Roseisolibacter agri: one gene and its partners. The protein of the gene in region 1 interacts with the protein of each later gene in a pairwise test. Links are inferred from orthologs where the notes say so. Each region holds a gene or a part of one and is shown in the gene's direction. Other genes may lie near its edges.

Evidence for each region.
Region 2: the proteins of rpe (region 1) and dnaN interact in binary tests that used the Escherichia coli proteins (3 or more experiments, as listed by UniProt). The link is inferred for Roseisolibacter agri from one-to-one orthologs.
Region 3: the proteins of rpe (region 1) and eno interact in binary tests that used the Escherichia coli proteins (3 or more experiments, as listed by UniProt). The link is inferred for Roseisolibacter agri from one-to-one orthologs.

The regions. Positions count from the first base shown.
Region 1 is NZ_BRXS01000010.1:10,548-19,386, forward strand. What follows is about bases 1-2,891. They hold rpe (ribulose-phosphate 3-epimerase), read left to right. Parts: upstream 1-1,058; coding sequence 1,059-1,724; downstream 1,725-2,891. Other genes in these bases: rsmB (16S rRNA (cytosine(967)-C(5))-methyltransferase RsmB), read left to right, coding at 1-605; rosag_RS24425 (PASTA domain-containing protein), read left to right, coding at 608-982; rosag_RS24435 (TlpA disulfide reductase family protein), read left to right, coding at 1,721-2,305; rosag_RS24440 (hypothetical protein), read left to right, coding at 2,308-2,514; tsaD (tRNA (adenosine(37)-N6)-threonylcarbamoyltransferase complex transferase subunit TsaD), read left to right, coding at 2,531-2,891. Outside these bases: more of tsaD, read left to right, coding at 2,892-3,631; lgt (prolipoprotein diacylglyceryl transferase), read left to right, coding at 3,682-4,539; rosag_RS24455 (GNAT family N-acetyltransferase), read left to right, coding at 4,554-5,150; rosag_RS24460 (FeoA family protein), read left to right, coding at 5,295-5,645; feoB (ferrous iron transport protein B), read left to right, coding at 5,648-7,846; rosag_RS24470 (FeoB-associated Cys-rich membrane protein), read left to right, coding at 7,846-8,013; rosag_RS24475 (hypothetical protein), read left to right, coding at 8,019-8,702; rosag_RS24480 (hypothetical protein), read left to right, coding at 8,699-8,839. UniProt on the Escherichia coli protein: Catalyzes the reversible epimerization of D-ribulose 5-phosphate to D-xylulose 5-phosphate.
Region 2 is NZ_BRXS01000002.1:162,813-172,876, forward strand. What follows is about bases 4,356-7,253. They hold dnaN (DNA polymerase III subunit beta), read left to right. Parts: upstream 4,356-5,197; coding sequence 5,198-6,310; downstream 6,311-7,253. Other genes in these bases: dnaA (chromosomal replication initiator protein DnaA), read left to right, coding at 4,356-4,816; rosag_RS05380 (acyl-CoA desaturase), read right to left, coding at 6,398-7,253. Also shown: membrane protein insertase YidC, read right to left, coding at 134-1,873; membrane protein insertion efficiency factor YidD, read right to left, coding at 1,994-2,188; rnpA (ribonuclease P protein component), read right to left, coding at 2,272-2,736; rpmH (50S ribosomal protein L34), read right to left, coding at 2,801-2,968; more of dnaA, read left to right, coding at 3,314-4,355; more of rosag_RS05380, read right to left, coding at 7,254-7,630; rosag_RS05385 (TetR/AcrR family transcriptional regulator), read right to left, coding at 7,630-8,280; rosag_RS05390 (sensor histidine kinase), read left to right, coding at 8,461-10,064. UniProt on the Escherichia coli protein: Confers DNA tethering and processivity to DNA polymerases and other proteins. Acts as a clamp, forming a ring around DNA (a reaction catalyzed by the clamp-loading complex) which diffuses in an ATP-independent manner freely and bidirectionally along dsDNA.
Region 3 is NZ_BRXS01000004.1:539,218-549,229, forward strand. Bases 25-2,870 are described here. They hold eno (phosphopyruvate hydratase), read left to right. Parts: upstream 25-730; coding sequence 731-2,011; downstream 2,012-2,870. Other genes in these bases: rosag_RS14555 (lysophospholipid acyltransferase family protein), read left to right, coding at 25-637; rosag_RS14565 (FtsB family cell division protein), read left to right, coding at 2,055-2,396; rosag_RS14580 (hypothetical protein), read right to left, coding at 2,830-2,870. Also shown: more of rosag_RS14555, read left to right, coding at 1-24; more of rosag_RS14580, read right to left, coding at 2,871-3,036; rosag_RS14585 (hypothetical protein), read left to right, coding at 3,370-3,717; rosag_RS14590 (aldo/keto reductase), read left to right, coding at 3,885-4,880; rosag_RS14595 (NTP/NDP exchange transporter), read left to right, coding at 4,877-6,283; proC (pyrroline-5-carboxylate reductase), read left to right, coding at 6,563-7,438; proB (glutamate 5-kinase), read left to right, coding at 7,435-8,262; rosag_RS14610 (glutamate-5-semialdehyde dehydrogenase), read left to right, coding at 8,259-9,593; rosag_RS14615 (hypothetical protein), read right to left, coding at 9,598-10,012. UniProt on the Escherichia coli protein: Catalyzes the reversible conversion of 2-phosphoglycerate (2-PG) into phosphoenolpyruvate (PEP). It is essential for the degradation of carbohydrates via glycolysis.

The DNA.
Region 1 (8,839 bases):
ACCCCGCCTCGACGCTGGTGACGCAGTACGCCGCCTTCCCCGAGGGCGCGACCGTCGCCGACCTGTGCGCGGCGCCCGGCGGCAAGGCGCTGGAGCTGTCGCGCACCGCGGCCGTGGTGTACGCGGGCGACCGGTCCTACGTGCGGCTGCAGCGCGTGCGCGCGAACCTGCGGCGCCTCGCGGTGGAGAACGTCATCCCCTTCGTCGGCGATGCGCGCGAGCCCGCCGTCGGAGCGGTCGACGCGCTGCTGCTCGACGCGCCGTGCACCGGGACCGGCACCTTCCGCCGCCACCCCGACGCGCGATGGCGCCTGAAGCCGTCCGACATGGCCGTGATGCCGGCGCTGCAGCGGCAGATCCTGCGTGCGGCCGCGCGCATCGTGAAGCCGGGCGGGCTGCTGGTCTACAGCACCTGCTCCATCGAGCCCGAGGAGAACGACGCGCCGGTGGACGACTTCCTGGCCACGCACCCCGAGTGGACGCCGGAGCCGCCGCCCGCGGGCGCGGTGCCCGACGCGGTGCTGGACGGCGGGCGCCTGCGCGTGCTGCCGCAGCGGCACGGCGTGGACGGCGCGTTCGCGGTGCGCCTGCGCCGGGCGGGCTGACGATGGCGACCCAGGCCACCCCGTCCCCCGCCGCGCCGCCCGCGCGCACCGTGCCGCGCTGGCGCTCGCGTGCGCGCGGCATCCTGCCGTACGTCGTCACGGGCGCGTCGGGCTTCGTGATCGGCTACCTGATCGTGTACCTGTTCGTGTTCCCGTCGCAGCTGGTGCCGAGCGACCGCCCGGTGCCCGAAGTGGTGGGGCTGCTCGACACCGACGCCCAGCAGCGGCTGCGCGACGCGGGCTTCGTCCCGCAGCTCGGCGAGCAGCAGGCCAACGCGTCGGTGCCGCCGAACACGGTGCTCAAGCAGAATCCCGTCGCGACGTCGCGGAAGCCGAAGGGGACGACGGTCGTGATCGACGTCGCCGTCGAGCCCTGAACGACGCTGCGGGCTGCGGGCTGCGGGTTCGGATCCGCAGTCCGCAGTCCGCAGCTCCCATCTCGCAATTCTGTACGTGCCCACCAAGATCGCTCCTTCGATTCTGAGCGCCGACTTCGCGCGCCTCGCCGACGAGATCGCGATGTGCGAGGCCGGCGGCGCCGACATGATCCACGTCGACGTCATGGACGGCCGGTTCGTGCCGAACCTGACGTTCGGCGCCAAGGTCATCGACGCCGTGCGGCGCTGCACCGCGCTCCCCATCGACGTGCACCTCATGGTCGTCGAGCCGGAGCGCTACTTCGACGACTTCGCGAAGGCGGGCGCGAACGTCTGCACGATCCACGTCGAGGTGTCGCCGCACCTGGACCGGCAGCTCGCGCGCATCAAGGAGCTGGGGATGCAGGCCGGCGCGACGCTCAATCCGGCGACGCCGCTCGTGACGCTCGAGGAGGTCGCGCGCGACCTCGACCTGCTGCTCATCATGAGCGTGAACCCGGGCTTCGGCGGGCAGCGCTTCCTCGAGTACAGCGTCGACAAGATCGCGCGCGCCCGCCGCATGCTGGACGCCGCCGGCAGCCGCGCGCTGCTGGAGGTCGACGGCGGCATCACGCGCGACACGATCCTCCGCTGCCGCCGCGCGGGCGCCGACACCTTCGTCGCCGGCAACGCGATCTTCGCCGCCGCCGACCCGCGCGCCGAGATCGCGGCGCTGCGCAACGCCAGCCTGGAGACCGCATGACCGCGCGCGCGCAGTGGACCCTCGTCCTCGGCGTCATCGCCGCGCTGGCGCTGGGGCTGTGGGCCGCCACGCACCTGCTGAAGGACGAGCTCTATCACGTCGAGGTGGGCAGCGAGGCGCCGCGCTTCGCCGCGGTCACGCTCGACACGCCGGCGAAGCCGCGCACGCTCGACGACTACAAGGGCCGCGTCGTGCTCGTGAACATCTGGGCGACGTGGTGCCCGCCCTGCCGCCAGGAGATGCCCAGCCTGCAGGCGCTGCACCGCGACTTCTCGCCGCGCGGCTTCCGCGTCGTCGCCGTCAGCATCGACGACGCGGGCGCCGAGCAGAAGGTGCGCGACTTCGTGCAGGAGTTCGGGCTCACCTTCGACGTGCTGCACGATCCCGCGGGCGCCATCCAGAAGCAGTACGCGACCACCGGCGTGCCCGAGAACTTCGTCATCGGCGCCGACGGCACGGTGCGCAAGAAGGCGTACGCGCAGGACTGGAACTCGCCCGAGAACCGCGCGCTGATCGCGCGGCTCCTGGACGAGGCGGGCGCGCCGGCGGCCGGCGCGGCGACGACGGCCGGAACGCGCTGACGATGCCGGGACGTGGCGCCGACCGCCGCGCGACCGACCGCGACGACGAGCGCCGCGCCGAGACGTGGGCGCTCGGCCGCGGCACGGCGATGCTGCTCGCGATCGGGCTCGCGGCGCTGCTCTGGCTCGCCGTGCAGCTGGAGCGCGCGACGCACGTGGTGACGGAAGCGGAGACCGCGCGCACGGTGAGCGCGGAGACCACGCGGTGAGCGCGCCGTGAAGACGCTGCGCGTGCTCGGCATCGAGACGTCGTGCGACGAGACGTCGGCCGCGGTGGTGGAGGGGCATCGTGACGACGTCGCGCTGCGCTCGCTCGTGATCCTGTCGCAGGACGTGCACCGCCTGTTCGGCGGCGTGGTGCCCGAGCTGGCGAGCCGCGCGCACCTCACGAGCGTCGTGCCCGTCGTACGCCGCGCGCTCGACGACGCGGGCGTGGGCGTGCGCGACCTGGACGCGGTCGCGGTGACGCACGCGCCCGGGCTCGTGGGCGCGCTGCTGGTGGGCGTGAGCTACGGCAAGGCGCTGGCGCACGCCGCGGGCGTGCCGCTCGTCGGCGCGCACCACATGGAGGGCCACCTCTTCGCGACCGCGCTGGAGCACGCGGACGCCACGCCGCCGTTCACGGCGCTGCTGGTGTCGGGCGGGCACACGCTGCTGCTGGACGTGGCGGCGTGGGGCGACTACCGGCTGCTGGGCGCGACGCGCGACGACGCCGCGGGCGAGGCGTTCGACAAGGTCGCGAAGCTGCTCGGCCTTCCCTACCCTGGCGGCCGCCACATCGAGCGGCTGGCGCGCACCGGCACGCCCGACCGCCACCGCTTCGCGCGGCCGATGGTGCGCGCCAACCAGACGCCCGCCGACGCCGATTACTACGACGTCTCGTTCAGCGGGTTGAAGACCGCGGTGCTGCACGCCGTGCGCCGTGCCGAGGCGGAGGGGGCCGACGCGCTGGACGCCGAGCGGCCGCACCTCGCGCGCGGCTTCCAGGACGCGCTGATCGAGACGCTGGTGGAGAAGACGTACCGCGCCGCGCGCGCGTTCGACCGCCGGCGCGTGGTGCTGGGCGGCGGCGTGGCGTGCAACGGCGCGCTGGTGGCCGCGATGCGCCGCCGGCTGGAGCCGCGCGGCGCGACGGTGTTCGCGCCCACGCCGCGCCTCGCCACCGACAATGCCGCCATGATCGCGCGCGCGGGGCTCTTCCGCCTGGAGCGCGGCGAGACCGCCGACCTGTCGCTCAACGCGTACGCGACGCTGCCGATGCCCGGGCTCGTGGACGAGCGCCGCACCGGACGCGCCGAGTGGCGCGCGGGCGCCGCGTCCGGCTGACCCCCCGCCGGCGCCCCGCCTATCTTTTCCGCATCCCCGACGCCCACTCCATGAATCTCGCCGCTCCGTTCGTCCACGCGCCGTTCTCCCTCGACATCGGCCCGCTGCAGCTCACCGGCTTCGGGCTCGCAGTGCTCGCGGCGTTCGGGCTGTCGCAGATCGTCACGATGCGCGAGCTGACACGGCGCGGCCACGACCTCTACGCGCAGACCACGCCCGACATCGTCTTCGCGGCGCTGCTCGGCTTCCTGATCGGCGCGAAGCTGTACTACGTCGTGCTCACCGGCGACCCGGGCGCGATCTTCAGCCGCGGCGGCTTCGTGTTCTGGGGCGGCTTCATGGGCTCCGTGGCGCTCTGCTGGCTCACCATCAAGCGGAAGAAGCTGAGCTTCGCGCGCTACGCGGACGTCGCGGGCATCGCGATCGCGGGCGGCTACGCGGTGGGACGCACGGGGTGCTTCGCCGTCGGCGACGACTACGGCCGGCCGTGGAACGGGCCGCTCGCGTTCACCTTCCCGAACGGCGCGCCGCCGTCGACCGCGGCCAACATGCAGGACCTGTTCGGCATCCCGCTCGCGCCGGGCACGCCGCCGAACCAGGTGATCGCCGTGCACCCGACGCAGCTGTACGAGACGGCGATGGGCTTCGTGATGTTCCTCATCCTCTGGCGCTTCCGCGACCACGAGCACGCCGAGGGGTGGCTGTTCGGGCTGTACTGCGTGCTGGCGGGGATCGAGCGGTTCATCGTCGAGTTCTTCCGCGCCAAGGACGACCAGCTGACGTTCGGGCTGACGACCGCGCAGGTGATCGCGATCGCCATCGCGCTGGTGGGCGTGATCGTGATGGTCGCGCGCCGCACGCCGCGTCCCGGCGCGCCCGGCATCCACGCGACCGCCGCGGCGGCCTGACGTCGCGGGACGGCATGCCCGGCGCCGCGGTCCACGTCCCCGTGCTCGCGGGTCGGCACGTGCGGCTGGAGCCGCTCTCGCTGGCGCACGTGCCGGGGCTGTGCGAGGTCGGGCTCGACCCGGAGCTGTGGCGCATCACCGTGTCGTACGTCGCCACGCCCGCGGACATGCGCCGCTACGTCGAGGCGGCGCTCGCGGACCGCGACGCGGGGACGGCGTTTCCCTATGCGCAGGTCGAGGTCGCGACGGGACGCGTGGTCGGGAGCACGCGCCTCGCCAACTGGGCGCCCACGCACCGCCGCATCGAGATCGGGTGGACGTGGATCGCGCCGCCCTGGCAGCGCACGGCGATCAACACGGAGGCCAAGCTCCTCCTGATGACGCACGCCTTCGAGTCGCTGCTGTGCCAGCGCGTGGAGCTGAAGACGGACGCGATCAACGATCGGTCGCGGGCGGCGATCCTCCGGCTCGGCGCGGTCGAGGAGGGGACGCTCCGGCGGCACACGGTGACCGACCTGGGGCGGACGCGGGACACGGTGTTCTTCAGCGTGCTGTCCGACGAGTGGCCGCGCGTGAAGGCGGGGCTGGAGGCACGGCTGCTGCCTCGCTGACCGCCTGCTGACTCCATCCGGCGGCCCCTCGTCCGCAATCCCGAATGCGATTGACGTGATTGCGGCCCCATGTCAGATTACGAGGGCGCGAATGAGAACCGTTCTCAACACGCGTCCCGCTTCCGTCGCTCCGTCCCGATCCGCGTGCTGAGCCTCTTCGCCCGCCGTCCGCGTCCGTCGCGCGCGCTGACCGTCGTGTCCGCGCCCGAGAGCGACGCGTCCGCCACGGGATCTGCGACGACGGCCGCCCGCGCGATCACGCCGCCCGCGTCCTGCCCGCTGGCCGCCTGCGGCCCCGGCGCCCGCGCCACGGTGCTCGCGCTCTGCTGCGGCCACGCCGACGCCTGCCGCCTCCGCGCGCTCGGCTTCAGCGAGGGAACGCAGGTGGACGTCGTCGACGCCCGCCACGCCATGCTGCTCGACGTGCGCGGCACGCGCATCGCCCTCGGCCCCGCGCTGACGGCCGGCATCACCGTCCAGCCGCACGCGGGCTGACGGTGGCCTCCCCGCCCGTCACGGCGGGCGGACTCGACGCGAGGACCCCCGGCAGCACGGCCCCCGCGGCCCCGATCCACGACGCGCGCCCGCTCCGCGTCGCCCTCATCGGGAACCCGAACACGGGGAAGACGACGCTCTTCAACGCCCTCACCGGGCTGCGGCAGAAGGTCGGCAACTTCGCCGGCGTCACCGTCGAGCGTCACGAGGGGAGCTACCGCACCGACGACGGCCGCCGCGTCGCGGTCCTCGACCTCCCCGGCAGCTACTCGCTCTCCGCCGGCTCCCCCGACGAGGCGATCGCCCTCGAGGTGCTGATCGGCCGCGGGAAGGACGTCCCGCTCCCGGACGTCGTGGTCGTCGTGATCGACGCGCAGCACCTGGAGCGCAACCTCTTCCTCGCGGGCCAGGTGCTGGAGCTCGGCCTGCCGGTCGTCGTCGCGCTGAACCAGATCGACGCCGCCGTCGCCGCGGGCGTGACGATCGACGTCCCGGAGCTGATCCACGAGCTGGGCGTCACGGTCATCCCCACGGTCGCGAAGCGCGGCGAGGGCGTGGACGCGCTCAAGCGCGCGATCGCCGCCGCCCCAGGCTTCCCGCCGGCCGAGCGGCGCTTCGCGCTGCCGCCGGCGGCCGAGGAGGCGCTGGCGCCGCTCGCGGCGCGGCTGGAGGACGCGGGGCTGCCCCGCTCCGCCGCGCGCATGGAGGCGCTGCGCCTGCTGGGCGTCGCGCACCCCGAGGCGCACCTCGCCGACGTGCCCGACGCGGCGCCGTTGCTGGCGCGGGCGCGCGACGTGCTGACGACGGCCGGCCTCGTGCCCGAGCGGCTGGAGGCGGAGCTGCGCTACGGCTGGATCGCGGGCGTGCTGGCGCGCAGCCTCACGCGCGCCGCGCCGCGCGGCCGCACCGCGACGCACCGCATTGACAGCGTGGCGCTGCACCGCGTGTGGGGCCCGCTGCTGTTCGTGACGCTGATGGCGCTCGTCTTCCAGGCGATCTTCACCTGGGCGACGCCGCTGATGGACGCGATCGAGGGCGTGGTGGGGTGGATGGGCGCGCGCGTCGGCGACGCGCTGCCGCCGGGCGACCTGCGCTCGCTCGTCGTGGACGGCGTGTTCGCGGGCGTGGGCGGCGTGCTGGTGTTCCTGCCGCAGATCGCGATGCTCTTCCTGTTCATCGGCATCCTCGAGGACAGCGGCTACATGGCGCGCGCCGCGTTCCTGATGGACGGGCTGATGCGCCGCGTGGGGCTGCACGGCAAGAGCTTCATCCCGATGCTCTCGGGCTACGCGTGCGCGGTGCCGGGCATCATGGCCGCGCGCACGGTCGAGAACCCGAAGGACCGCCTCGCGACGATCATGGTCGTGCCGCTCATGAGCTGCTCGGCGCGGCTGCCGATCTACGCGCTGCTGATCGGCGCGTTCGTGCCGCCGGTCGCGCTGCTCGGCGGCGCGATGACGCTGCAGGGCGTGACGATGCTCGGCATGTACTTCCTGGGCACCGTCACCGCGCTGGGCGTCGCGGCGGTGTTCAAGCGCACGCTGCTGCGCGGCCCCGCGCGCCCGATGATCCTGGAGCTCCCCGCGTACCGGCTGCCGAGCGCGAAGAGCCTGCTGATCGGCGTGTACGGACGCGCGCTGATGTTCGTGCGCCGCGCGGGCACGGTGATCCTCGCGCTGTCGATCGTGCTCTGGGCGCTCGCGACCTACCCGAAGACGACGCCCGACGCGTCGCTGCCCGAGGCCGCGCAGCAGGAGCAGCAGCTGGAGCGCTCCTTCCTCGGCCGCATCGGCCACGCGATGGAGCCGGCGGTGCGCCCGCTCGGCTACGACTGGAAGATCGGCGTGTCGATCGCCGCCAGCTTCGCGGCGCGCGAGGTGTTCGTCAGCACGATGGGCACGATCTATGGCGTCGGCGACACGGAGCAGGACGACGCGGCGGCGCTGCGCGAGAAGCTGCGCGCCGAGCGCGATCCGCGGACCGGCCGCGCAGCATACACGCCGCTGGTGGCGATCGGGCTGATGGTGTTCTACGTCTACGCGCTGATGTGCATGAGCACCATGGCCGTGACGGTGCGCGAGACGGGCGGCGGCCGCACCGGCTGGAAGTGGGCCGGCGTGCAGTTCGCCTACATGCTGGGACTCGCCTACGTGGCGGCGCTGGTCGTGTACCAGGGCGGCCGCCTGCTGGGATGGGGCTGATGGAGATGCAGACGCTGATCGTCATCGCGATCGTCGCGGTGGCGCTGCTGTTCGTGGGTCGCCGCGCGTGGAGCACGCTGCGTCCGAAGCGGGACGCGGGCTGCGGCCACGACTGCGGTTGTGGACCGGCCGCGTCGCGCACCGAGGGCGACTGGTCCAAGACCTGAGCGCGATGACCATGCACCGCTCGTGGGCGGGCGCGCTCGTCACGCGCATGCTCGTCACGCTCGCGCTCGTGCCGGCGGCTGCGCTGGCGCAGGCGCCCGCCACCGCCGACGTGCCGCGCGTGACGCTCGTGCTCTCGGCCGGCGGCGGCTCGGCCTTCGCGGCGCCGTCGATCCACGACGACCATGCCGCGGTGCTCGGCCTCGTGGGCGCGCGGCGGCAGCTGTGGCGCGCCGTGATGCTGGAGGGTGCGCTGCAGCTGCAGACGTCCTTCGTGCGCGGCAGCGACCTGCTGCTCGTGTGCGTGCCCGTGTCGCCCGGCAGCGACCGGTGCCGGGCCCGCAGCCTCGGCCCGCGCGCCCTCGCGGCCGACGCGTTCGTGAGCGGCCTCGCGCGCGTCGGCGTCGAGCGCCGGCTGGGCACGGGCGGCCCGTTCGTGCGCCTCGCGACCGGCGGCGGCTACATGACCGAGGTGCGCCAGCCGTTCGCGACGCTCGCCGGCGGCCTCGCCTACGGCGGCCGGCGTGCGCGCGTGGCGCTGGAGCTCGATCGCTGGTGGTCGCGCGTGGACGTCGCCGAGGCGACGATCTCGATGCGGAATCCCGAGGACCGCAGCACGCGCACGCTGCACGAGGGCGCGACCTCCACGTTCGTGCGCCTGGGCCTCGATATCCCCGTCGGCGCGCGATGAGGCGCGCCGCGCGACTGGCGATCGCCGTCGCGCTGGTGGCGACCGCCCGCCCGCTCGCCGCGCAGCGGCTCGCGTGGGACGTGAGCGCCGGCGTCGGCGCGATGCCCGACGCGTTCAGCGCGCGCTGCGGCGCCGGC
Region 2 (10,064 bases), on another replicon or contig:
AGCGCACGCTTCACGCCAGCGCCTGCCAGCAAACGGAACGGCGGGGCCGCGCTCTCGCGCCGACCCCGCCGTTCCGCCTCACGCCGTTCCGCTCTCCGCGGTACCGTCCTCCGCCGTTCCGTGCTCCGCCTTCTCAGGCTCTCTTCAACGGTGTCCCCTGTACCAACGGCGGCGCCGACTTCGACCGCTCCCGCGCCAGCAGCCACTGCTGCGGCAGCGCGACCAGGTTCTGCACCAGGTAGTACAGGTTCAGCCCCGAGGCGACGTTGAGGAAGAAGAACAGGAACATCGCCGGCATCATGTACGTGATCATCTGCGTCTGCGGGTTCGGCGGCGCGGCGCGCATGCCGATCCACGACAGCAGGAAGCTCGTCCCGGCCACCAGCACCGGCATGATGTAGTACGGGTCCTTCAGCGACAGGTCCGGCAGGTAGAACCACTCGACGCCGCGGAACTCGATCGTGTTCTGGAACACGAAGAAGAGCGCGAAGAAGATCGGCATCGGCAGCAGCATCGGCAGGCAGCCCGTGAGCATCGCGAACGGGCTCACGTCGTGCTCCTTGTAGACGCGCATCATCTCGACCTGCAGCCGCTGCGGGTCGTTCTTGTACTTCTGCTGGATCGCCTGCAGCTCCGGCTGCACGCGCTGCATGCGGATCTGCGAGCGCATCGCGTTCTGCTGCAGCGGCCAGAGGAGCAGGCGCACCAGCACGCCGAGCGCGATCAGCACCGCGCCGTACGACAGGCGCAGCGCGTCGTGCATCCACAGGATCAGGCGGATGACGATCGTCGCGAACGGCTGCACGATCCCCTGCAGCCAGCCGCCGTACGGGTTCGACGTCTCGAACTCGCGCCCCATCGCCACCAGGCGGCGCCACTCCTGCGGGCCCGCGTAGCCGTCGAACGCGAAGCCGCCGTTCGTCAGCGGCACCACCACCGTGCCCTGCGCGTGCGTCGCCACCTTCGCGCCGCGCACGCCGCCGGTGATCGACAGCTCGCTGAACTGCTGCCCGTTCGGGGCGAGCACGCCGAGGATGAAGTACTTGCTCTTCGCGACGGCCCACGTGAGCGGGCCCGCGATCAGCTCGCGCTCGCCCGGGTCGAGCTTGCCGAACGCGACGCTGCTGGCGTCGTCGTTCTGGGGCTTCCAGGCGTACGCGAGGTGGTTGTAGTGGTCGAGCGTGTCCTTCTCGGTCGGCGCGATGGTCGCCGGCATGTCGACCAGCAGGAACGCGGGGCCGGTCACGCCGGCCGTGCCGCGCACCTGCAGCGTGTAGTTGTCCGGCGCGAAGCCGTACGTGATCGACACCGGGATGCTCTGGCCCAGGCGGCTCGTCGCCGTGCCCTGGAGCTGCACCGTGCCGCCGGCGCGCGTCGCCCGCATCGGCGTGCGCGCGAGCGCGATCGTGTCGCCCGGCACCACCAGCCGGTACGACAGCAGCGGCTCGCCGCGCCGCGCCAGCTGCGCCGACCCCTGCGTCCCCGGCGCCAGCGTCTGGTAGTTGCGCATCTCGGCGCCCACGAGCGCGCCGCCGGCGCTGCTGACGGCGTAGGCCGCGCGGCTCCCGGCCACCAGCGCCGTCTCCACCGGAAGGGCCGGCGTGGCCGCGCCGACGGCCGGCGTCCCCGCCGCCGTCGTGTCGCCGGCCACGCCCGCCACCGCGGGCACACCGGGCGCACCGGGCGCACCGGGCGCGGGCGTCGCGGCGGCTCCCGCGGGCGCGGGCTGGCCGGGCTGGGCCGCGGCGATGCTGTCCGCCGTCGCGCCCGGGCGCTTCGCCGGCGCGGGCGGGGTCGGGAAGAGGAACTGGGTCGCGACGATCACCAGGACGGTGAGCGCGATCGCGAGGAGGAGCCGTCTATTGTTTTCCATGAGGGGAAGCAGACATCACGTACGTCGACGCTCGGCGCTCCGCGCTCGGCGCTCGGCCACGTCGTGCGAACGGGCGGAGCGCCGAGCGCGGAGCGCCGAGCGTGAGGGGAGCCGCACGAGTCACGGCACCGGGTCGTAGCCGCCCGGGCGGAACGGATGGCAGCGGCCGATCCGCCGCACCGCCAGCCAGGCGCCGCGCCACGCGCCGTGGCGCTCGAGCGCCTCCAGGGCGTACGCGGAGCAGGAAGGATAATAGCGGCACTGGCCCCCGAAGACCGGCGACAGCGCCACCTGGTAGACGCGCACGCCGAACATGAGCGCCCGCGCGCCGAACGACGGCGGGGCTGCGACGACGGAAGGCTCGGAGGCGTCGGTCACGTGTGGGACCCTACGGCCGCTCACGGCTCGGGTTCCGGCGCCGGTTCCGCCACCGGCGGCGCGGGAGTGGGAGCGGATGCGGGCGGCAGCGTCAGCCGCGCGACGTCGCGCCGCACGCGCTCGATCTGCCGCGCCAGCTGCTCGAAGCTCGCGCCGTACGCCTCGGGGCGGACGCGCACGACGAGGGCGACGGGGGGCAGGGTGGGGAGGAGCCGCAGCCGCACCAGCTCGCGCAGCCGCCGCTTGAGTCGGTTGCGCGCCACGCCGCTCTGCCGGTGCTTGGGCACCACGATCCCCACGCGCGGGCGCGCCGGCTCGGCCGCCCGCGCGAGCGGGGAGTCGGCCCGCAGGAACGACTGAAGGGAAGCCAGGACGCGGACCTCGAGATGCTCGGTCCGGACCCGCTTCCCTTCGCGTCGTACCACGTCCAGCTCGGTGCCGCGCGTCAGTCGGTGCCGACGCGGAAAGCCCTGGGCAGGCGACATCGCGATCCGAGGACCGCCGCGGCCATCGACTCCACCGAAGTGGGGTCGGGCAGCCGCGCGGGGCTCAGGCCCCGGCGACGTACTTGGTCGGCAGCTGGACGGTCAGGCGCTTGCGCCCCTTCTTGCGGCGGCGGCTGAGAACTTCACGCCCCCACTTGTCCGCCATGCGCGCACGGAAGCCGTGCGTGCGGATGCGGCGCTTGTTCCGGGGCCGGTAGGTGGGCTTGCCCATGTCGTGCTCCAGCGGGGTCAGAAAGAACGGTCAGACGCAGCCGCGCAGGGAGACCCCCTGAGCCGGCGCAGACCGCCAAGACTAGCCGGGGCTGGAGCTTAGGTCAAGCCCGCCACATCCGCCGCCGCCCCGTAGCTCGCGCCGCCACACCGACTTCCGCGAGAAACATCTGGCGCGCACGTGAGACCGGGCAAGCCGCGCGGCCGCCCCAACGGCGTCGCCGTGACGCCCGTTACCATCGCGTTGACTTTTCCACACGACGCGCGCTACCTTCGCGCCCCCCGATCGGTCCCGCCCCTCGACCGACGGGCCCGCCTCACCCGAACTCGCCGTACCCGGTCCCTCATGTCGCTCTCGGCCGCCGAAGTCTGGGACCGCCTCCTCGCCCGCGCCCGCCAGGAGCTGCCCGAGCAGACCTTCCGCACCTGGCTGGAGCCGACCGCGGCCCTCTCGGTCGACGACCGCACCATCGTCGTTGGGACCCCGGACCGCTTCTCGGCCGAGTGGAACGAGTCGAAGCATGCGGCCCTCCTGAGCTCCTACGCGCCGGTCGCCCTCGGGCACCCCGTCCACGTCGTCTTCACGGTGGACGAGGAGCGCGAGAAGAAGCCCCAGATCGACTTCTTCATCGCCCCGCCGCCGCCCGTGCTGCCCGAGCGGCGCCCGACGGGCGGTGACCGCGCCACCTCGACGCTCGACGCTCGACGCTCGACGCTGGGGAATGCCCCGGCGATCTCCGCGCCGCTCAACCCGCGCTACACGTTCGACCACTTCGTCATCGGGAAGTCGAACGACGTCGCCGCCGCCGCGTCGCAGGGCGCCGCGCAGGCCCCCGGCAAGGTCTACAACCCGCTCTTCATCTACGGCGACACGGGGCTCGGCAAGACGCACCTGATGCAGGGCGTCGCGCACGCGATGCTGGAGCGCGATCCGTACACGCGGATCACCTACATCGGCACCGAGCAGTTCACCAACGAGTTCGTCGCCGCCATCCAGAGCCGCACGACGGCCGAGTTCCGCCGGCGCTACCGCGAGACCGACCTCCTGCTGGTCGACGACGTCCAGTTCCTGAAGGGGAAGGAGACGACGCAGGAGGAGTTCTTCCACACGTTCAACGCGATCTACGAGGCGGGGCGCCAGATCTGCCTCACGAGCGACCGCCCGCCCAAGGAGATCCCCGGGCTCGAGGCGCGCCTCGTCTCGCGCTTCGAGTGGGGCATGGTCGCGCACGTGGACCTGCCGGAGTTCGAGCACCGCGTCGCCATCCTCCGCAAGAAGGCGGAGCTGGACCACCTCGAGCTCACGATCCCCGACGAGGTCCTCGAGTTCATCGCGCAGCACGTGAAGTCGAGCGTGCGCGAGCTGGAAGGGTCGATCATCAAGCTGCTGGCGTACGCCTCGCTCAAGCGCGGCGACATCACCGTCGACCTGGCGCGCGAGGCGCTGCGCGACAAGCTGCGCTCCGAGGGCGCCGTCGAGGCGCTCGCCGTCGCCGCCCGCACCGGCACGCTGGTGAGCGCGCCCGGCCAGGCGCTCGGCATCCCCGCGGGCTCGCCGCTGACGCCCTTCGTCATCCAGCAGGCCGTGAGCGCCGAGTGGGGCGTGACGCCGGACGGGCTGCAGTCGAAGACGCGGACCAAGACGCTCACCGTGCCGCGCCAGGTCGCGATGTGGCTCACGCGCGAGCTGCTCGCGCTGCAGCTGGTGGAGATCGGGAGCGCGTTCGGCGGCCGCGATCACTCCACGGTCATCCATTCATTGGAGCGCGCCGTGGCGATGATGGCCGAGGACGAGGCGTTTCGCGCGCGCGTGGAGAAGGTGCGGCGCGTGTTGGAAACCCTGCGCTGATGCCCACCGGCTTCCACATCGCGGGCACGTACTCCACAGCGGCGGGGCCGCACTCCACACGCCGCGGTTCTCCACGGTGCCGCCACGTGGAGAAGGCCGCCGATCCCCACCGCCGTCCACATCGAGCCGGACCGATTCCCACTGGCAAAGTGCCGACGCCAGCGTAACTTCCGGCGGCTCTCGACACGTCCACAGCCTCTACTGGTACTGCTGTCTTCTAGATCTATAAAACAGCAAGTACCAGTCGGACCTGGGCAGATGTGGACGAGCCGCACGATCCCGCCCGCTCGACCGCTCGTTCCCGCAGCCGCGCGGCATCGTCCGTCGGTCTCGCGACTCCTCGCGTTTCAACCGCCCGTCTCGCGGGCACCCGTGCCGCTCATGCGCTTCACGATCTCCCGGGAGAAGTTGCAGGAAGGCCTCAGCGCCGTCGCGGCGAGCATCCCGGCCAAGACCACGCTGCCGGTGCTCGCCAACATCCTGCTCGAGACCACCGAGCGCGGGATCCGCCTGTCGGGCACGGACCTGGACATCGCGGTCAGCACGGAGGTCGCGGCCGACGTCGAGACCCCGGGCGCGATCACGATCCCGGCGAAGAAGCTCCAGGAGATCGCGCGCGAGCTCCCGCCCTCGCCCGTGAAGATCGCGGCCGCCGGCGAGCAGCGCGTGACGCTCGAGTGCGGCCGCTCGCGCTTCAAGCTCCTCGGCCTGCCGAAGGACGAGTTCCCGGCCTTCCCCGCGGTCCGCTTCGACGAGAGCTGGCGCATCAAGAGCGGCGACCTGCAGAAGCTCATCCAGCACACGTCGTTCGCCGTCAGCACCGAGGAGAGCCGCCCGATCCTCAACGGCGTGCTGTGGGAGCTGCGCCCCGAGCGCATGCGCATGGTGGCGACCAACGGCCACCGCCTGGCGCGCATGGAGCTCCCCATCGCGTCCACGGGCGCGGCGACGGGCGACCTGATCGTGCCGCCGAAGGCGCTCGACCAGATCCGCCGCCTCTTCCCGGCGGAGGAGGAGCTGGAGATCGCGCGCGGCGACAACCACCTCGGCTTCCGCTCGCCGTTCACGGCGGTGTACACGCGCCTGATCGAGGGGCCGTACCCGAACTACGAGCAGGTCATCCCGAAGGACAACGACAAGTACGCGATCGCCGACAAGGGCTCGCTCACGAGCGCGCTGAAGCGCATGTCGGTCATCGCGTCGGACCAGACGCACCGGATCCGCCTGTCGTTCAACGCGGGGATGCTGAAGTTCTCGGTGCAGACGCCCGACCTGGGCGAGGCGGCCGACGAGCTGCCGATCCGCTTCGAGGGCGACCAGCTCGACATCGGCTTCAACGCCAGCTACCTCCTCGAGATCCTGCGCTACATGCCGACCGAGGAGATCCGCCTCACGTTCAAGGCGCCGGAGCGCGCCGCGACGGTGGAGCCCGAGGGGTGGAGCGATCCGGCGAAGTACCTCTGCCTGGTGATGCCGCTGCGGCTGATGGATTGAGCTGGACCGAGCGCACGACGCTCGCGCGAACGACGAAGGGGGCGCTCCACTCGGAGCGCCCCCTTCGTGCATCCCGCATCGAATCGGTCAGGCCGGCAGCGGCGCCGGCCCCGCCAGCGAGGGCGCGAGCAGCTCGCGCGCGATCGCCTCCAGCAGCCGCTCCCGCGCCCGCAGCACGATCGTCTCCATCGACGGCGAGCTCGCGTACTTCTGCCGCGCCGCCTCGCGCAGCTCGTCCAGCGTCGGCACGTGCGGCAGGTGCAGCTCCGCCAGCCGCGCGGTCAGCTTCGCCACCGCCTCGTCGCGCGCGTGCTGCGCCGCGTGTCGTGCGTCGGCGAGCGCATGCTCCAGCACTTCACGCGACTCCTGCAGCCGCGCCGCGATCGCCGGCGCGTGGAAGCTCTCCGCCAGGTGGCGCGACACCTTCTCGATCACCGCGCGGCCCAGCTGCCGCTCGTTGCGCACGACATCGGCCGGCGGCTCACCGAGCTCCCACACGAGGCCGAGCCACGACATCGCCTTGAGGATGTAGAACGTCGGGTCGTACTCGTACCAGCGGAACCCCTGCCGCGTCGAGCGCTGGTACGCGTGGTGGTTGTTGTGCCACCCCTCGCCCAGCGTGATGACGGCGAGCCACCAGTTGTTGCGCGAGTCGTCGCCGGTCACGTAGCGCTGCTTCCCGTGCACGTGCGCCAGCGAGTTGATGAAGAAGGTGCCGTGGTACAGCAGCACCGTGCTCCAGAAGAACCCGACGAACAGCGCCGGCCACCCGCCGAGCGCGAAGCACGCGATCGCGAGCGTCGCCGCCGGCAGGTACGGATGCCGCTCGAGCCACATCAGCTCCGGATACTTCGTCAGGTCCGGGATGCTGTCGAAGTCCGTCGTGTCGTGCTGCGCGGTGAAGATCCAGCCGACGTGCGAGTACCAGAAGCCCATGTGCCGCGGCGAGTGCACGTCGTGCTCGGTGTCGCTGTGGCGATGGTGGTGCCGGTGCTTCGCCGCCCACCAGAGGATCCCGCGCTGCGCGGTGCTCTGCGCGATGAACGCGAGCACGAACTGCATCACGCGCCCCGTCTTGAACGAGCGGTGCGAGAAGTAGCGATGGTAGCCGGCCGTCACGCCGAACATCCGCACCACGTACAGCGCGAGGCAGAGCAGCAGCGCGCTCGCCGGCACGCCGCTCCAGAACGCGCCGATGCACGCCACGTGCACCAGGATGAACGCCAGCGGCGAGGGGTGGATGATGTCGTCGTGCGGCTCGTCGTGCGTGTGCGAAGGGGCGTGCTCGTGTCGAGCGTCGGGCGATGGCGCGTGCTGCATCACGGTGCGTCGGGAAACGTGGAGACGGGAGTCGAGCCGGGCGTGCGGAGGAGCGTGACCAGCGCCGCCATGGCGCGGTCGGCGTCGAAGCCGGAGGGGTCGTGCACGGCGCGCAGCGCGTTCCCCTCGACGAAGCTGGCCGCGACGCTGGCCAGCCCCGCCGCGCCGTCCGGCCCCCAGCGCCACGGCGCCTCCGCCACCACCGCCTCGGCCAGCGGCAGGAACGACGCGCGGTAGCGCGCGAGGGCCGCGCGGATGGTCTGGCGGATCACCGGGTCGTGGGTGCCCAGGACCCAGTAGGCGAAGAACAGCTCGACGCGGGCGCGGGCGCGCCGGAGCGCCAGCAGGTCGCGGCGGACCACGGCGAGCATCCGCTCGGACGCGGTCGCGTCGGCGGGCATGGAGGCCAGCAGCGCGGCCGTCGGCAGCTCGCCGGCGACCAGCGTGCTCGCCAGCAGCCAGTCGAGCAACGCGGCCAGCAGCGCGTCCTTCTCCCCGAAGTGGAAGAAGACGAGCCCACTGCTCACGCCGGCTTCGGCCGCCACGGCACGCGCGGTGACGCCGGCCAGCCCCTCGCGAGCGGCTACCGCGTATGCCGCGCGCAGGATCTCCGCTCGGCGCTCCTCCTCGGGCAGCTTGCGTCCGCCCATCGGCGCTACCCTCGGGCCGGCACGAGCCGGCGAATGATATTGCTCACGTGGTCAATGTAGAGGGTCGCTCACTGATCGGGCAATCAATGACGCGCCGTCCTACCCCCGGCAACCGCATCCACGGCGCCCTGCCGACGCCCATGTGACGTGCGCGCACGGGTTTCGCACTTCGCGCGGACCATGTCGCCGCCGCCCCGCACCTCCCACGCGCCGCACCCGCGCCCCGCCGCCGCCCCGCCGACGGCCGACGGACACGCGGGTGACGCCGGCGTGCCGGGCGGCGAGTATCCGTCGGTCGATCGGCGTGAGCGCCCCGACCGCCGCCGGCAGCGTCGAGACGGGGCCGCGGAGCGCCGGTCGCCCCTGTGGACGGAGCCCATCACTGGCCACGTGCCCGGCCCCACGGGCGGCGACGTGACCGTGGCCCTCGGACGCCCCGAGATCGCCGATGCCCCCGCCCCGGCCGCCGCGCTGGACCGCGACGCCCTCGGGACCCTCGTCGAGCTGGTGACCGACCCGCTCTGGGTCGTCGACCGCGACTGGCGCCTCCGCTTCGTGAACCGGCGCGCCGCGGAGCTCTGGCGCACGACCCCCGCGGCGGTGGTCGGCCGCTCCCTCTGGTCGGTGCTGCCGCAGGCCGCCGGCGGCGCGCTCCACGAGACGCTCGCCCGCGCGATGCGCGACCAGCGCACGGCGCACGTCGAGAGCTTCTCGTCGCCCCACAGCGGTCGCGTCGAGGTGAGCGCCTACCCGGTCGGCGACGGGCTCCTCGTCCTCCAGCGCGACGTCGCCCTGCTCCGCGCGGGCGACGAGGCCGCCCGCGCCATCGCCGCGGAGCGCCGCGCCCGCCAGGAGGCGGAGCGCCTCGCCGGCGAGCTGCGCGCGGCGCGCGAGGCGGCCGACCAGGCGCGCCGCAGCGCGGAGCAGGCGCGCGCCTCCGCCGAGGTGGCCGCCCGCGCCAAGAGCGACTTCCTGGCGACGATGAGCCACGAGCTCCGCACGCCGATCAACGCGGTCACCGGCTACGCGCAGCTGCTGGAGCTGGGCGTCGCCGGACCGGTCACGGACGCCCAGCGCGGCTACCTCGAGCGCGTCCTCACGAGCAGCCGCCACCTCCTCGGCCTCGTCGACGACGTGCTCGACCTCGCGCGCCTGGAGGCGGGCCGGCTGGTGATCGAGCGCGTCCCCGGCACGGTCGGCCCCCTCACGGGTGGCGCGCTGGCGCTGATCGCCTCCCAGGCGGCGGCCCGCGGCGTCCGCGTCGTCGAGCCGCCCCCGGAGGCCGACGCGCGCTTCGTCGGTGACGAGCATCGCGTCCGCCAGATCCTCGTCAACCTCCTCACGAACGCGGTCAAGTTCACGCCGGCCGGCGGGACGATCACGGTCGAGATCGCGAGCGACGTCCCGACCGGCGAGGACGGCCCGCGCGCCGGCACGGGCCCGTGGGTCACGATCCAGGTCCACGACACGGGCGTCGGAATCCCGCCGGCGCTCCATCAGGCGGTCTTCGAGCCCTTCGTCCAGGGCGACGGCAGCCGCACGCGCACCGTCGGCGGCACGGGGCTGGGCCTCGCGGTCAGCCGCGGCCTCGCGCGCCTGATGGGCGGCGACCTCACCCTCCGCAGCGAGGCGGGCCAGGGCGCGCACTTCACGATCTGGCTCCCGACACGCCTTCCCGATCCCCCGGCCCTCGCCTCCGACGAGACCCCCCGGCGCACCCGCGTCCCCCGCTCCCGCTCGGCCAGCGGCCAGCCGAAGGCCCAGCCGCTGGCCGCACGGGCCGT
Region 3 (10,012 bases), on another replicon or contig:
GATGCTGCTCGCGTCGGGCACGAAGGTGGTGATCCACGGCGAGGAGCGCATGCGCACCGGCGAGCCGCGCATCTTCGTCAGCAACCACATCAGCTGGTACGACGTCCTGGTGCTGGTCGCCTACCTGCCGCGCTACTCGTTCGTCGCCAAGGCCGAGATCTTCAAGGTGCCGCTGTTCGGCGGCGCGGCGCGCGCGGTGGGGACGATCCCGATCGAGCGCGAGAACCGGAAGGCCGCGTTCCAGTCGTACGAGGAGGCGGCGGCGCGCATGAAGGGCGGCCGCAACGTCGTCGTCTTCCCCGAGGGGACGCGCGGGCCCGAGTACGCGCTGCGCCCGTTCAAGAAGGGGCCGTTCGTGCTCGCGATCGCGGCCGGCGCGCCGATCGTGCCGACGCTCATCCACGGCACCATCGAGGTGCTGCCGCGCGGCTCGTTCTGGCTGCGCGCCGGGCGGGTGGACGTGCACCTGCTGGAGCCCGTGCCGACCGCCGGTCTGGCGTACGACCAGCGCGACGAGCTCGCGCGCCGCGTCTACGACCGCCTCGCCGCGGCCCAGCAGTCGCTGTACGGCATCGCGAGCCCCGCGCTGCCGGGGGCCGCCGCACCGAGCGATACGCCCGTGGTCCGCGCGGGCTGAGACACACACGCATTCCGGCGCGCCGCGAGAGGCGCGCCGTTCCCGAAGGCCACGACGCGGCGCTCGGCGCCCACACCCGTTCACGACTCCGCAATGCCCACGATCATCGACATCAGCGCCCGCGAGATCCTCGACAGCCGTGGCAATCCGACCGTCGAGGTGGACGTCACGCTGGAGAGCGGCGCCGCCGGCCGCGCCGCGGTGCCGAGCGGCGCCTCGACGGGCGAGCACGAGGCGCTGGAGCTGCGCGACGGCGACGCCAAGCGCTACCTGGGCAAGGGCGTGCTGCAGGCCGTGCAGAACATCGAGGAGCAGATCGGGCCCGCGCTCGTCGGCATGGAGGCGAGCGACCAGATCGGCATCGACCGCCTGATGCTCGAGCTGGACGGCACCGAGAACAAGGCGAAGCTGGGCGCGAACGCGATCCTCGGCGTGTCGATGGCCGTCGCGCGCGCGGCCGCGTTCGAGCTGGAGCTCCCGCTCTATCGCTACCTGGGCGGCCCGATGGCGCGCCTGCTCCCGACGCCGCTGATGAACGTGGTGAACGGCGGCGCGCACGCGACGAACACGGTCGACTTCCAGGAGTTCATGATCGTGCCCGTGGGCGCCGAGACGTTCGGCGACGCGCTGCGCATGGGCGCCGAGGTGTTCCACCACCTCAAGAAGGTGCTCGTGAAGCGGAAGCTCGCCACGGGCGTCGGCGACGAGGGCGGCTTCGCGCCCGACCTGAAGACCGACGAGGAGGCGATCACCGTCATCCTCGAGGCGGTCGAGGCGGCGGGCTACGCGCCGGGCAAGGAGATCGCGCTCGCGCTGGACTGCGCGGCGTCGGAGCTCTACAAGGGCGGCACGTACACGTTCAAGAAGAGCGGCGCCGGCGCGCGCGACGCGCAGGGGATGATCGACCTCTACTCCGAGTGGCTGGAGAAGTATCCCATCGTCTCGATCGAGGACGGGCTCGCGGAGAGCGACTGGGAGGGCTGGGCGAAGCTGACGTCGGCGCTGGGTGACCGCGTGCAGCTCGTGGGCGACGACCTGTTCGTCACCAACACCGAGTTCCTGTCGCGCGGGATCGAGGAGGACGTGGCGAACTCGATCCTGGTGAAGGTCAACCAGATCGGCACGCTGACCGAGACGCTGGAGGCGATCGAGCTCGCGCGCGCGGCCGGCTACAGCGCGATCATCTCGCACCGCTCGGGCGAGACCGAGGACACGTTCATCGCCGACCTCGCGGTGGCGACGAACGCGGGGCAGATCAAGACGGGCTCGGCGTCGCGCTCGGACCGGATCGCGAAGTACAACCAGCTGCTGCGCATCGAGCAGGCGCTGGGTGAGGCCGCGGAGTTCGCGGCCGGCGGCCCGTTCGGGCTCTGAGGGAACCGACGAGGTCGCGCGCGCGACGCTGAGGAGCTGACGGATGTCGTGGGTGAAGCGCGCGGTGTGGACCGCGATCGGCGTGGGCGTGGCGGCGTTCGCGGTGCAGGGCGGGGAGTACGGCACCTCGGACCTGCTGGCGCAGCGCGCGCGCCGGCAGGCGCTGCAGGCGGAGGTGGACTCGCTGCAGCGGCAGGTGGACTCGCTGCGCACGCTGGAGAAGCGGCTGCGCAGCGACCCCGTGCTGCAGGAGCGCGTGGCGCGCGAGGAGTTCGGGATGGTGCGCGGCGACCGCGAGCTGCTGTACCGGTTCGCGGAGCCGCGCGTGTCGGACACGGCCGGAACGGGCCGCGTGCGGACCGCGCGCGCGCGGCCGGACTCCTGAGCGCGCGCGGGAAGTCGCACGTCGCGCAGGGTTGACGATGCCTCCTGTGCGGCTATCTTACGATCACTGCCGCGGGGTGGAGCAGCCTGGTAGCTCGTCGGGCTCATAACCCGAAGGTCGCGGGTTCAAATCCCGCCCCCGCCACTCGCGAAACGGCCAGCCTTCCCGGCTGGCCGTTTCGTTTGCGGGTCGGTCGGTCGTCCGGTGCCCCAGCAGTTGCGTGGCGGTTCCCTGCGGCGGCCGGAGCGGCTAGATTCGTGTGCTCGCCGCGGGAGACCGGGGCGAATGGTCGTGGCTGGGTAGCTCAGCTGGTGAGAGCGCACGACTCATAATCGTGAGGTCGCGGGTTCGATCCCCGCCCCAGCTACTTGAACGACGACGCCCCGCCGGCACACGTGCCGGCGGGGCGTCGTCGTTCCGGCGATCGACGCGCTCACGCCTTCACGCGGATCTTCCCCTCGCTCTTCAGGTCGGCCACCGCGATCGCGACCATCAGGCCGTTCAGCGACGGATCGTGCCGCTGCGCCAGGTGGCGGATGTCGGCCGGCGTCAGCGGCGCGGACGCGTCGCGCACCACGGTCCGCACGACCGCGCGCGTGCGCGCCATCGACGACGGGCCTCGTTCCTGGTCGGCTCTCACGGCTGGCTCTCCTCTCGACGGGCGATCGCGGGCCGGCGCCCGGCGTCGGCGCCGCATGTCCGGACCGAAAGATACCCGCCGGACCCGTCCGCACCATGCGGCGCGCCCGCGACACCTCCCGGGCGCCGGTGTCCAGGGTACGCCCGTTGCCTTGAGAGATCGCGGACCACACCGACCGCCGACCGCCCGCCGACGGGTCCCCGCCGCCACGACTTGGTGACGGGGAACACGCTCGCGGGCACGTCGCGTGCACCCCGGCCTGGTGACCGACGTGCGGTGGACGGGACCGCCGCGCGCGCGGCCGGCAGGGGACCAGCCAGCTGACGGTAGGGGATGCGGACGTTCGTCGACGAGCAGGGCACGGAGTGGACGGCCTGGGAGGTGCGGCCGGGCACGGGATCGCTGGCGCGGCCGGAGCGACGCCTTCACGACCGACGGCGCGAGGCGGCGCCCGATCCCGTGGTCGAGCGCCGGCGGGGCGAGGACCGCCGCAGCCGCAGCCCACGCGCCCGTGCGTCGCTCGTCCCTCGCACCGCGGCCTGGCTCGCGTTCCAGGCGGGCACCGTGCGCCGCCGGCTGGTCCCGATCCCCGACGCATGGGAGGGGCTGACCGACGTCGAGCTGCGGGCGCTCTGTCGCGCCGCCGCCCCGGTCGCGCGCGCGATGGTCGCCGTCGACTGACCGTCGACTGACCGTCGACTGGCCGTTGCTGACGGTGGACTGACGGAACGCGAACATCGCAGGGCATAACGCTCCGCCCCGGCCATGCGTACACTCGGCCGGGCGCGGGGCGCACGGGCGCCGCGCCGAGTGTTGAACACCGTGCGCCGTCCCGCGCCCCTGCCGCCATGCGTCGCTCCCCGAACGACTCGCCGGACCGCGCGCCCGACGCGCTCGGCCGCCGCGACCTGCTGAAGCTCCTCGTCGGCGCGGGGGCCGCGCTGTCGCTCGATCCCGCCCGCCTCGCCGCGTCGACCATCGCGCCGTCGCTCGACTGGCTGGTCGCGCAGGGGCTCGTCTCCAAGCCCATCCCCTCGTCGGGCGAGCGGATCCCCGTGATCGGCGTCGGCACCGCGCGCCGCTACGAGTCCGCCGCGACCGAGGCCGAGCGCGCGCCGCTGCGCGAGGTCGTGCGCAACCTGCCGAAGCTGGGCGGGCGCCTGATCGACACGGCGCCGAGCTATGGCCAGGCGGAGAGCGTCGTCGGCGACCTGGTGGCGGAGGTCGGCAATCGCGACCAGCTCTTCATCGCCACGAAGGTCGGCCGCGGCCGGCAGGGCGTGCAGGCCGGCAAGGACGAGATCGAGGCGTCGTTCCGCAAGCTGAAGACGGATCGCATCGACATGCTGCAGATCCACAACCTCGGCGGCGTGCCGGAGATGCTGCCCGTGCTGCGCGAGATGAAGCAGGCGAAGCGCATCCGCTACTACGGCGTCACCACGTCGTCCGACGGCCAGTACGCCGCGCTCGAGGAGTTCATGAAGCGCGAGCCGATGGACGTCGTGCAGGTGGACTACGCCATCGACAACCGCGGCGTCGAGGAGCGCATCCTGCCGCTCGCGGCGGAGAAGGGGATCGCGGTGCTCACGAACCTCCCGTTCGGCCGCGGGCGCGTGTTCGAGAAGCTCGGCAAGCAGCCGCTCCCCGACTGGGCGAAGGCGATCGGCATCACGACGTGGGCGCAGTTCGCGCTCAAGTACGTCGTGTCCCACCCCGCGGTCACGGTGGCGATCCCCGGCACCGCGAAGCTCGAATACCTGACCGACAACCTCGGCGCCGCGCGCGGCCCGATGCCCGACGACGCGACGCGCCGCCGCATGGCCGCGCTGGTGGAGAGCGCGTGAGCGCGGGTGTGACCACGCGCGTGAGCGACAGCGCGCTCGCACGCGCGATCGGCGCGCGCGGCGGCGAGGGGAAGGCGCTGCTCTGGTCGTGCGCCTACTACTTCCTCGTCCTCACGGCGTACTACATCCTGCGCCCCATCCGCGACGAGATGGGCGTCGCCGGCGGCGTCGAGAACCTGGCGTGGCTGTTCACGGGCACGCTGGCGGGCATGCTGCTGCTGCACCCGCTGTACACGTGGATCGTCGCGCGGCTGACGCGCCGCCGCTTCATCGCGCTCACGTACCGGTTCTTCATCGCGAACCTGGTGATCTTCTACCTGCTGCTGCGCGCGGCGGGAGGCGACACGCCCGACCCCGCGCGCGCGGTGTGGATCGGGCGCGCGTTCTTCATCTGGACGAGCGTCTTCAACCTGTTCGTGGTGTCGGTCTTCTGGTCGTTCACGACCGACATGTACCGGCCCGCGCAGAGCCGGCGCCTGTTCGGCGTGATCGCGGTCGGCGGCACGCTCGGCTCGATCCTGGGCAGCTCCATCACGTCGGCGCTGGCGGGCACGCTCGGCGCCGCGAACCTGCTGCTGGTGTCGGGGCTCTTCCTGGAAGCGGCGGCGTGGGCGGCGCGCGCGCTCGAGACGCGCGAGCCGGAGCTCGCGGCCGCCGCCCAGGCCGACGTGGCCGAAGGGGAGCGCGACCGCGCGGCGGTGACGCAGCCCGAGGCGAAGGACGCGGTCATCGGCGGCGGCGTCGCGGACGGCGTGCGGCACGTGCTGGCGTCGCCGTACCTGCTCGGCATCGCGGTGGTGATGCTCTTCTTCACCATCTCGTCGACCTTCCTCTACTTCCAGCAGTCGCAGATCGCGAAGGACACGTTCGGCGCCGACTCGGCCGGGCGCACGCAGTTCTTCGCCAACGTGGACCTGCTGGTGAACGCGCTGACGCTCGTCGCGCAGGTGTTCCTGACCGGCCGCGTCCTGCGCTGGCTCGGCGTCGGGATCGGGCTCGCGTTCCTGCCCGCGGTCAGCCTGCTGGGCTTCGCGGCCATCGGCATCGCGCCGGTGCTGCCCGCCGTGGTCGTGCTGCAGGTGCTGCGGCGCGTCGGCAACTTCGCGATCCAGCGCCCCGCCCGCGAGGTGCTGTACACCGTCCTCCCGCGCACCGACAAGTACAAGTCGAAGAACTTCAACGACACCTTCGTTTACCGCCTGGGGGACCAGGTGGGCGCGTGGTCGGCGACGCTCATCGGGTGGCTGGGCTTCGGCCTCTCGGGGCTGTCGTGGACGATGGTCCCGCTGTCGGCCGCGTGGCTGGCGCTCGCGTTCTGGCTGGGCGCGCGCTACCGCGGGCTGCAGGCGGGAGCCGAGCCCGCGCCGCGGCCCGCGCTGGAGCCGCGGCCCAACATCGCGTGAACACGGCGTCGCGCACGCTCGCCTTGACTTCCGTGCGCGTGTCCCGTAATCCTGCAACCGTGATCCCGTTCCGCGCCCTCCCCGCCACGCGCCTTGCCGCGCCGCGACCGCGACCGTCGTCGAACTCCCGACGCCGGACGATGGTCGCGCACGCAACCGCGTAGCGACCGAGCGCGCTCCGCCGCCCCTCGTGGGCGTGCCCGACGCCCCGTCCGTGCATTCGCACCGGACGGGGCGCTCTGCGTCCGGCCGGTGCTCATCCCGAGCCCATCACCGGCCATGCTCCACACCAGCAACTCCTCCGCCGCGGCCGCCGTCGCGCAGCTCGACGGCGCCTCGCTCGCGGGACGACGACTCGCGCTGATCGGCGCGGGCACGATGGGCCGCGCGATCGCGGGCGGCCTGCAGCGCGCCGGCGCCTTTCCCGACGCCGCGATCGCGGTCGTCGACCACCACGACAGCACCGCGCGCGCGCTCGCGAGCGAGATCGCGGGCGCCCACGTGGACGATCTCGCGGGCGCGTGCCGCGACGCCGACGTCGTGCTGCTGTGCGTGAAGCCCAAGGACGTCGCGGGCGTGCTCGCGACGCTGCGCGGCGCCGACGCGCTGGCGCACGCGCCCCTCCTGATCTCCATCGCCGCGGGCGTCTCGATCGCGACGCTGGAGGCGGGGACGGGCGGCCGCGTGCCCGTGATCCGCGCGATGCCGAACACCGCGTCGCAGATCGGGCGCGGGTGCACGGTGGTGTCGCGCGGCGCGCTCGCGACCGACGAGCACCTCGCGATCGCGGAGACGATCTTCACCAGCGTCGGCCGCTGCCTGGCGCTCGACGAGCGGCACCTCGACGCGGTGACCGCAGTGTCGGCGAGCGGGCCGGCGTTCATCTACGTCGTGCTGGAGGCGCTCACCGACGGCGCCGTGTCGTGCGGGCTGCCCCGCGACGCGGCGATGGAGCTGGTCGCGCGCATGACGCAGGGCGCGGCCGAGATGGTGCTCGCGACGGGACGGCATCCCGCGGCGCTCAAGGACGACGTCACCACGCCCGGCGGCTGCACGATCGCCGGGCTGATGGTGCTGGAGGACGGGCGCGCGCGCAGCGTGCTGGCGCGCACGATCGAGACGACGGCGCGCGTCGCCGCGGGGCTGGGCCGATGATCATCGAGGACACCTTCGAGGCCGAGCGCGGCGCGCTGGTGCGCGATGCGCGCCGCATCGTCGTGAAGCTGGGGAGCAACGTCGTGCTGGACGCCGATGGCGCGCCCGCGACGGCGCGGCTGGAGCGGATCGCCGACTCGCTGGTGGCGCTGCGTGCGACCGGGCGCGAGGTGCTGCTGGTGTCGTCCGGCGCCGTCGGGCTGGGCCGGCACGTCTGCGGCGCACGGACGGCCATGACGCGGCAGGCGGAGGCGGCAGTCGGGCAGGGGCGTCTGCTGGCCTTCTATCACCACGCCTTCGCTCGACGCGGCGTCGAGATCGCGCAGGTGCTGCTGACGGATCAGGACTTCGACGCGGGGGCGCGCGAGGAGCGGCTCGCGGCAACCCTGGATTCGCTCCTGGCACATGGCGCGCTCCCCGTGATCAACGAGAACGACGTCGTGGGGGACGTCTTCGGCGCCCCGCTGCGTCCCTCGCACATCCGCGACAACGATGCGCTGGCGTCGGCGGTCGCGCGGACGACGCGCGCCTCGCTCCTGCTGCTCCTGTCGGACGTGGACGGCGTCTACACCGCGAACCCCGCGGTGGCGCACGACGCCACGCTCATTCCGACGCTGCGGAAGGTGACGCACGAGCTGATCGTCGCCTCCGTGGGGCGCGGCGCGCGGGGACGTGGGGGCATGGCATCCAAGCTGGCGGCGGCGTCGAACGCGTCCGGCGCCGGCATCGGCGTCGTGATCGCCAATGGGCACGCCGACGGCGTGATCGACCGCATCCTGCGCGGCGAGGCGGTGGGGACGCTGGTGACGCGGAGGACGTCGTGACCGCGGCCGACGAGGTGCGCGCGCTCGCCCTCGCCGCGAAGGCTGCGTCGCGCGTGGTCGCCGCGCTGCCGTCGGAGGTGCGCCGGCATGCAGTGCTCTCGCTCGCCGACGCGCTGCTGGCGTCGCGCGACGCCATCCTCGCCGCGAACGCCGCCGACGTGGTCGACGCGCGCGAGGCCGTGGCTGCCGGCGAGATGAGCGCCGCCACGCTGCAGCGCCTGACGCTCGACGCGCGCAAGCTGTCGGAGGTGGCGGTGCAGCTGCGCGAGGTCGCCGCGCAGGACGAGCCGGTGGGACGCGTCCGCGAGCGCACGCTCCTGGACGACGGCCTGGAGCTGCGCCGCGTGACGTGCCCGATCGGCGTCGTGGCGGCGGTGTTCGAGGCGCGTCCCGACGCGGTCACGCAGATCGTCGCGCTCGCGCTCCGCTCGGCCAACGCGGTGGTGCTCAAGCCCGGGCGCGAGGTGCGGCGCACGGCGCGCGCGATCGTGGACGCGATGCACGCGTGCCTCCGCACGGGCGGCGCGATCCCGCCCGCCGCGATCGCGATGGTGGACGACCGCGCGGCGGTGGACGTGCTGCTGACGCTCGACGACCTGATCGACCTCGTGGTGCCGCGCGGCTCGCAGGCGCTCGTGCGGTCGGTGATGCAGCGCACGCGCATCCCGGTGCTGGGCCACGCCGACGGCGTGTGCCACGTCTACCTCGACGCGGCGGCCGATCCGGCGATGGCGGTGGAGCTGGTGGTGGACGCGAAGGTGCAGTATCCGTCCGCCTGCAACGCGGTGGAGGTCGTGCTCGTGCACCGCGACGCGGCGCCCACGCTGATCCCCGCGCTCGTCACGCGCCTGCGCGCGGAGGGGGTGACGCTCGGCGGCTGCGCGCGCACCGTAGCCCTCGCGCCCGACGACGTCTCGCTGGCGGCCGACGACGACTGGCACACGGAGTGGGGCGACCTGCGGCTGACGATCGGCGTCGTCGACGATGTCGACGCGGCGATCGCGCACGTGAACGCGCACGGCTCGCACCACACCGACGCGATCGTCACCGAGGCCAACGGTGCCGCGGACGCCTTCCTCGCGCGCGTCGACTCCGCGTGCGTCTTCCACAACGCGTCCACGCGCTTCGCCGACGGCTTCCGCTTCGGGCTGGGCGCGGAGCTGGGCATCGGCACGGGCAAGCTGCACGCGCGCGGGCCGGTCGGGCTGGAAGGGCTGACGACCTACCGCTGGGAGCTGCGCGGCAGCGGTCAGCGCGTGGCGTCGTACGCGGGCGCCGGCGCGCGCGCGTTCCGGCACGAGCGGCTGCCGGCCGGCGACGGCGCGCGCTGAGTCGTCAGCGCGCGCGGATGCGCGCCTCGGCCACCGTCTCGTGCACGGCCGCGATCCAGTCGTCGCCGAAGCGCTCGGGGTCCGTCGCCCAGCTCACGACGCTGGGCACGGCGAGCTCGATCCCGTCGCGCTCGTCCGCCACCGCGGCCGCGAGGATCCCGCCCATGCGGCGCAGCCGGCGCAAGTCACCGGATGCGACGCGCGCGTCGAAGTCCTGCTCCAGCGCGCGGAACGTCGCCTCGTCGAAGACCGCCAGCCGGCGCGCGCGCAGCGCCCCGGCGCAGTCGTGGAAGCGCTCGTAGTGCGCCCACTCGGGGCCGGGGCGGATGCGCGTCAGCTCGTCGGCCAGCAGGTCGATGTGGTGCTCCAGCATCCACCGCGGCATGCCGCGGCCGGAGAGCACGGTGCCGAGCCAGAGC